Linked DNA regions of Rhodobium gokarnense. The protein of the gene in region 1 binds, or shares a complex with, the protein of each later gene. Links are inferred from orthologs where the notes say so. Each region holds a gene or a part of one and is shown on either strand. Other genes may lie near its edges. The genes, in order: eno and M2319_RS08675.

The links.
Region 2: the proteins of eno (region 1) and M2319_RS08675 are in contact, whole or in part, in a solved structure (PDB 2FYM), measured with the Escherichia coli proteins. The link is inferred for Rhodobium gokarnense from one-to-one orthologs.

What each region holds. Positions count from the first base shown.
Region 1 is NZ_JAOQNS010000014.1:82,389-85,519, reverse strand. What follows is about bases 226-3,116. They hold eno (phosphopyruvate hydratase), read right to left. Parts: upstream 2,363-3,116; coding sequence 1,088-2,362; downstream 226-1,087. Other genes in these bases: M2319_RS20615 (glycosyltransferase family 4 protein), read right to left, coding at 2,493-3,116; M2319_RS20625 (GIY-YIG nuclease family protein), read left to right, coding at 439-729. In the rest of the region: ATP-dependent DNA helicase RecG, read left to right, coding at 1-159; more of M2319_RS20615, read right to left, coding at 3,117-3,131. UniProt on the Escherichia coli protein: Catalyzes the reversible conversion of 2-phosphoglycerate (2-PG) into phosphoenolpyruvate (PEP). It is essential for the degradation of carbohydrates via glycolysis.
Region 2 is NZ_JAOQNS010000004.1:221,632-225,284, forward strand. What follows is about bases 200-3,612. They hold M2319_RS08675 (ribonuclease E/G), read left to right. Parts: upstream 200-538; coding sequence 539-3,412; downstream 3,413-3,612. Other genes in these bases: M2319_RS08680 (pyridoxal phosphate-dependent aminotransferase), read right to left, coding at 3,464-3,612. In the rest of the region: more of M2319_RS08680, read right to left, coding at 3,613-3,653. UniProt on the Escherichia coli protein: Endoribonuclease that plays a central role in RNA processing and decay. Required for the maturation of 5S and 16S rRNAs and the majority of tRNAs. Also involved in the degradation of most mRNAs.

The DNA.
Region 1 (3,131 bases):
ATCGAGGCCCACGGCCATCTGCTGGAAGCCGCCCGCGACGACGCGCGGTTGATCCTGGAGACCGATCCGGAGCTGGCAGGGGCGCGGGGGGAAGCGCTGAGGATTCTGTTGTATTTGTTCGGGCGGGACGAAGCGGTGCGGTTGCTGCGGGCTGGGTGACATCCGCCCTCCTCGTCACCCCGGGCGAAGCGAAGCGGAGACCCGGGGCCTATTGCCCGTTTCTGTGCGGTGGCCCGCATCGGCTCTACGCAGAGCTTCGCCATCGCGGCCGCCAACGCTTCACCGAAACGGCATATCGTGCCGATGTGGGCAATAGGCCCCGGCTCGGGGGCCGGGGTGACGGGGAGAGGTTGGCGCGAGTTCGGAGTATCGGACACCCTCTGATTGTCTACGGCGTCGAGGCCCATTACCCTCGCCAAGTTTGGGAAGTGGAATCGAATGACGGGCGGCTGGGTCTACATTGTCACGAACCGCAAGCACGGAACGCTCTATGTGGGCGTCACAAGTGACATTCGCCGCCGAGCGGTCGAACACCGCGAGGGAGCATTCGACAGCTTCACCAAAAAACACGCGTTGCACCGGCTCGTCTGGATGGAACCGCACGAGACAATGCCAGAGGCGATCCGGCGCGAGAAATCGCTCAAGCGCTGGCAGCGTGCCTGGAAAATCCAGTTGATCGAGCAAAGAAACCCCGACTGGGACGATCTCTTTGAGACGCTGAATAGCTGACGGTCATGTGCATTCGGCGGCACGGCGTTGCTCGCGCGTCGCCCCCCTCTCCCCGTCACCCCGGGCGGAGCGAAGCGGAGACCCGGGGCCTATTGCCCGTCACAACGCAGTAGCCCCCATCGGTTGCCCGCATGACTTCGCTTGTCGGTCGGACCCGTTTTGCCGAGGTGCCATACCGTGTCGATGTGGGCAATAGGCCCCGGCTCGGGGGCCGGGGTGACGTCTGAGTTTGGGGCGAGCGGCAACACGAAAAAGCCGCGCCGTCCCGAAGGACGGCGCGGCCCGAATTAGCGCTATTGGCAGCGAAACGGCCGCCGGACTGTCAGAAGCTCACCCCCGACAACGGCACCGCCCAACCTCACCCCCTGAGGATCGACCGCCCGGCATAGACCGCCTGCGTATCCAGCTCTTCCTCGATCCGGAGCAGCTGATTGTACTTGGCCAGCCGGTCGGAGCGGGCGAGCGAGCCCGTTTTGATCTGGCCGCAATTGGTGGCCACCGCAAGGTCGGCGATGGTGTTGTCCTCGGTCTCGCCGGAGCGGTGGGACATGACCGCCGTGTAGGCGTTCTTGTGGGCCATCTCGACGGCCTGCAGGGTCTCGGTCAGCGAGCCGATCTGGTTGACCTTGATGAGGATGGAGTTGGCGACGCCACGGTCGATGCCCTGCTTCAGGCGCGTGACGTTGGTGACGAACAGGTCGTCGCCGACGAGCTGGCAGCGGTCGCCGATCGCCTCGGTGATGGCGGTCCAGCCCTCCCAGTCGTCCTCGGCCATGCCGTCCTCGATGGAGATGATCGGATATTTGCCGACGAGATCGGCATAGACGGCGGCCATCTCCTCCGGCCCGAGGATCTTGCCTTCGCCGTCGAGGTGGTACTTACCGTCCTTGAAGAACTCGGACGATGCCGGGTCGAGGGCGAGGAAGATGTCCTCGCCGGGCTTGTAGCCGGCGGTCTCGATCGCCTTCATGACGAAGTCGAGGGCTTCCTGGGCCGAGCCGAGATTGGGGGCGAAGCCGCCCTCGTCGCCGACATTGGTGTTGTGGCCGGCGTCCTTCAGGGCCTTCTTCAGGGTGTGGAAGATCTCCGCGCCGGCGCGCAGGCCCTCCGCGAAGGTGTCCATGCCGACCGGCATGATCATGAATTCCTGGAAGTCGATCGGGTTGTCGGCATGGACGCCGCCATTGACGATGTTCATCATCGGCACCGGCAGGGTGCGAGCCGAGGCGCCGCCGACATATTTGTAGAGCGGCAGGCCGGAGGCCTGGGCGGCGGCCTTGGCGACGGCGAGCGAGACGCCGAGGATGGCGTTGGCGCCGAAGCGGCCCTTGTTGTCCGTGCCGTCGAGCTCGCACATAACGTCGTCGATGCGGATCTGGTCTTCGGCATCGAGGCCGGTGACGGCGTCGTAGATGTCGTTGTTGACGGCGTCCACCGCCTTGGTCACGCCCTTGCCGAAATAGCGCTCGTCGCCGTCGCGCAGCTCGACCGCCTCGTGGGCGCCGGTGGAGGCGCCGGACGGTACCGCCGCGCGGCCCATGGAGCCGTCCTCCAGCACGACATCGACCTCGACCGTCGGATTGCCGCGGCTATCAAGAATTTCACGTCCCAGAATATCGATGATTGCGGTCATGACAGGGCCTTTCGGAGTGGGGGAAGAAATGTCGCGATCTGTCTAAAACGTTTCGCGGCGGTTGGGAACCGGATTGCGGCCGGGAATGCCGCATTGCGATCGGTTTTTTTGCGCCGCAGCGGGCGACGGGTCAGTCGGCTTTGGCGGCGAGTTGCAGGGCTGCGCCCACCGCCTCGAAATGCTTGTCCCAGCCATAGCGCTGGAAGCGCGCGACGCGCTCCATCTGGGTGGCGCGGCGGGGCGATTCCGGGTCGGCATAGTCGAGGATGACCTGGCGCCAGCCGATGCCGTCGAGCGGGTCGAGGTGCTCGGGAATCCCCTGCCCGACCTCGACCAGCGCCGGAATGTCGGAGGCGATCACCGGGACGCCGAGGGTCAGCGCCTCGGCGATCGGCAGGCCGAAGCCCTCGGCAAAGGACGGCATCAGGGCGGCTCTGGCGCCGTTAAGGAGCGCGACCAGCTCGTCGTCGGTGAGGTTGGAGGATTCCAGCACATGCCCCTTGATGCTGCGGCATCGCTCCAGCATGTCGATCGCCGCCTCGGCCTCCCAGCCGCGGCGGCCGACGACGATGAGCTTCGGCGCCCTCTCGCCGTGCTCCTCGACGATCTTGCGCCAGACCTTCAAGAGGAACAGGTGGTTCTTGCGCGCCTCGATGGTCGAGACGATGACGAAATAGGGATCGGCGCCGATCAGCCGGCCGAGCGGCTTGCGGCGGCCGAACTGCGGCTCCAGGCCGAGATGGGCCGGCACGACGTTGATCGGCCGCCC
Region 2 (3,653 bases), on another replicon or contig:
GACTTGCCATTTGGTCAGCCGCTACGTAAATAACAAAGTACGGATTTCCTTGTCCGGCCCAAGCTAACCGACCACGGGCGACGAGGGTGCGCGCGAGAATTTCCGCGTTGGCCTCAACGCGTTACGCGAACACCGACCGGCTCTCGGTCTCGCCCGTTCGACCAGCACCAACGGCTACAGGATCCGAAGGTTTTGCGCTTGCCGACGCCGGCAAATCGTCACAACGCACGGCAAGCGGGTTGATAGGTCGTGACCGGATTCCGGCGCGGCCACGATGCGGACGCCGCTAGACCAACAGCGGGTCAAACAAACACGAGGGGTCGCCAGCGCACGCCATGATGCATCACGCCACGGACAGTTTTGTGCGCGTGGTCGGGCGGCGCTCAGCCGGTCCGTGCGAGGCCGGCCGACTTCGTCGACGCCGACAGGGCTCGCGGCTCCTTTACCCCCATCCTGCCACAGACGGCATCGTCCCGGGAATCGCGGCGCATCAGCGCGCGTGGGGACCCCCGCACGATCGCCGTGGAGTTTTCGCCAAATGGCCAACAAAATGCTTATCGATGCCGCCCACCCGGAAGAGACCCGGGTCGTGGTGGTGCGTGGAAACCGGGTCGAGGAATTCGACTTCGAGGCCGCCAACCGCAAGCAACTGCGCGGCAACATCTATCTTGCCAAGGTAACGCGGGTCGAGCCGTCGCTGCAGGCGGCCTTCGTCGATTATGGCGGCAACCGCCACGGCTTCCTCGCCTTCAGTGAAATCCACCCGGACTACTACCAGATCCCGGTCGCTGACCGGCAGGCGCTTCTGGACGAGGAGGCCGCGGAAGAGGCCGCCGCCAAGGAAGAGGACGTCGAGGACGACGAGGCTTCCGCCGACGAGCACGGCGAAGACGCGGGCGACCACGACGATCCGGACGCCGACGACGAGGCCCATAACGACGCCGACGCGGACGACGAGGACGACTCCGACGAGGAGCCGGACCACGATGACGAGGATGGCGACGACGATGACGGCGACGAGCCGTCCGGGGACGACGACGCGCCCCGGGCGATGGCCGCATCGGCCGGTGACGGCGACACGGTGACCGCGGAGGCCGACGAGCTTTCCGACGATGGCGAGTCCGATGACGATGCCGGTGACGGGGAAAAGACCCAGCGTTCCAGCTCCCGCTCGCGCGGCCGGCGCCGCCGGCGCCCGTCGGGCCGCGACCGGGGCGGCGATCGCGACGACGACGACCAGGTCGAATCGGTCGGCGCCGAAGATGCCCTGGAAGAGGTGCCGCAGCGCGGCCTTCGCCGCCGCCGGCAGTACAAGATCCAGGAAGTGATCCGGCGTCGCCAGGTGCTGCTGGTCCAGGTCGTCAAGGAGGAGCGCGGCAACAAGGGCGCGGCGCTGACCACCTATCTGTCGCTCGCCGGGCGCTATTCCGTCCTGATGCCGAACACGGCGCGGGGCGGCGGCATTTCCCGCAAGATCACCAATCCGACCGACCGCAAGCGCCTGAAGAAGGTCGCCTCCGATCTCGCCGTGCCGGAGGGCATGGGCGTGATCCTGAGGACCGCCGGCGCCAGCCGCACCAAGTCGGAGATCAAGCGCGACTTCGAATATCTCCTCAGGCTGTGGGAGAACGTGCGCGACCTGACCCTGCAGTCCTCTGCGCCGTCGCTGGTCTATGAGGAAGGCAGCCTGATCAAGCGGTCGATCCGCGATCTCTACAACAAGGACATCGACGAGGTTTCCGTCTCCGGCGAGGAAGGCTACCGCGAGGCGAAAGACTTCATGCGCATGCTGATGCCGAGCCATTCCAAGCATGTGCAGCCCTATCGGGACGCAACGCCGCTGTTCACGAAGCACGGGGTCGAGGCGCAGCTCGATGCTATGTTCTCGCCCCAGGTGACACTGCCGTCGGGCGGCTACATCGTCATCAACCAGACCGAGGCGCTGGTCGCCATCGACGTCAACTCCGGCCGCGCGACCCGCGAGCACAATATCGAGGACACCGCGCTTGCCACCAACATGGAGGCGGCGTCCGAAGTGGCGCGGCAGCTCCGCCTGCGCGACCTTGCCGGCCTCATCGTCATCGACTTCATCGACATGGAGGAGAAGCGCAACAACCGGTCGGTCGAGCGCAAGCTCAAGGAATGCCTGAAGTCGGACCGGGCGCGCATCCAGGTCGGCCGCATCTCCCATTTCGGGCTGATGGAAATGTCGCGCCAGCGCATCCGCACCGGCGTCCTTGAAAGCTCCACCGAGGTCTGCCCGACCTGCCGCGGCACCGGCACGGTGCGCTCCACGGAGTCCGTTGCCCTGCACGTGCTTCGGGCGCTGGAAGACCACCTGATGCGCGGCGTCAAGCATCACCTCAGGATCCGCACCCGGACCGAGGTGGCGCTCTACATCCTCAACCAGAAGCGGCCGCACCTGGCCGACCTGGAAAGCCGCTTCGGCCTGACCGTTGCGGTCTTCGCCGACGAGATGATCAATGGCGAGCACTTCATCCTGGAGCGCGGCGATCCGATCGAGCGGGTCGAGCGGCCCGGCGTGGAGGCGATCGCGCCGGATCAGGTGCGCGCCGACGAAATCGACATGGAAGAGGACGAGGACGACAGCGAGACGGATACGGATACGGACGGCGACGAGAAGAAGTCGTCGAGCCGCCGCCGTCGCCGGCGGCCGCGCCGGCGCTCCTCGTCGGACCGGGACGGGTACGACCGGGACGGCTCCGAGACGTCCCAGCGGTCCGACGAGGGCGAGGACGAACTCGCCGCTTCCGACGACAGCGGCGACGACAACGGCGACGGCAATTCTTCCGACGGCGACGACGGCGACAACAAGCGCCGGCGCCGGCGCGGCCGCCGCGGCGGCCGCCGCAACCGCCGCAACCGCTCGGACAAGGACGACGCACGCGCCTCCGAGGGCGACGAGGACCGGCAGGACGGTTCCGATCAGGATGGCTCCGATCAGGACAACTCGGACGCCGATGGCGGCGACAGCTACGACAGCCAGCCGGTCGCCGAGGCTTCTGACGTCAGTCAGGGTTCCGGAGATGCCGGAGACGCGGCGGCGCCCGTTGCCGCAAATGACGATGATACGTCCGGTCCGGAAGAGGCAGCCGGCGGTGCGTCCGTCGCCGAGGAGACTTCGGAAACACCGGATGCCGGCGAGGCCGAGCCCGTTCGCGTCGAGGAGGCCGAAGACGTACCGGCCGCCGAAGCGCCGTCAGGGGACAACGATGCCGCAACGGGCGAGGAAGACGACACCGCGCCCGCGGCGGCGTCCGCCGATGGAGAGACTGACGAGACCGCTGGCGACGTTGCTGGCGAGACGCCGTCCGATGAGGCGGACGACGGTGAGGGCGAATCGGGCGGGACGAAGCGGTCCGGCTGGTGGCAGCGCCGCTCGTTCTTCTGATTTTCAGGGGCGTTCAGGCGCCACGCGGGCTTGACGGCGCAAGAGCGCCGTCTATCTGAGCCAGTTCTGGAGGCGGTCGCAGCCCTCTGCGATCGCCTCCGTCGTTCCGGCGAAGGAAAACCGCAGATAGTTGTGGCCGCCGAGCGGATCGAAATCGACGCCGGGCGAGGCGGCAACGCCCGCCTCAAGCAGCATCTTTTGCGCGAACTCCATGGAATCGTTGGAGAACTTCCGCACGCTG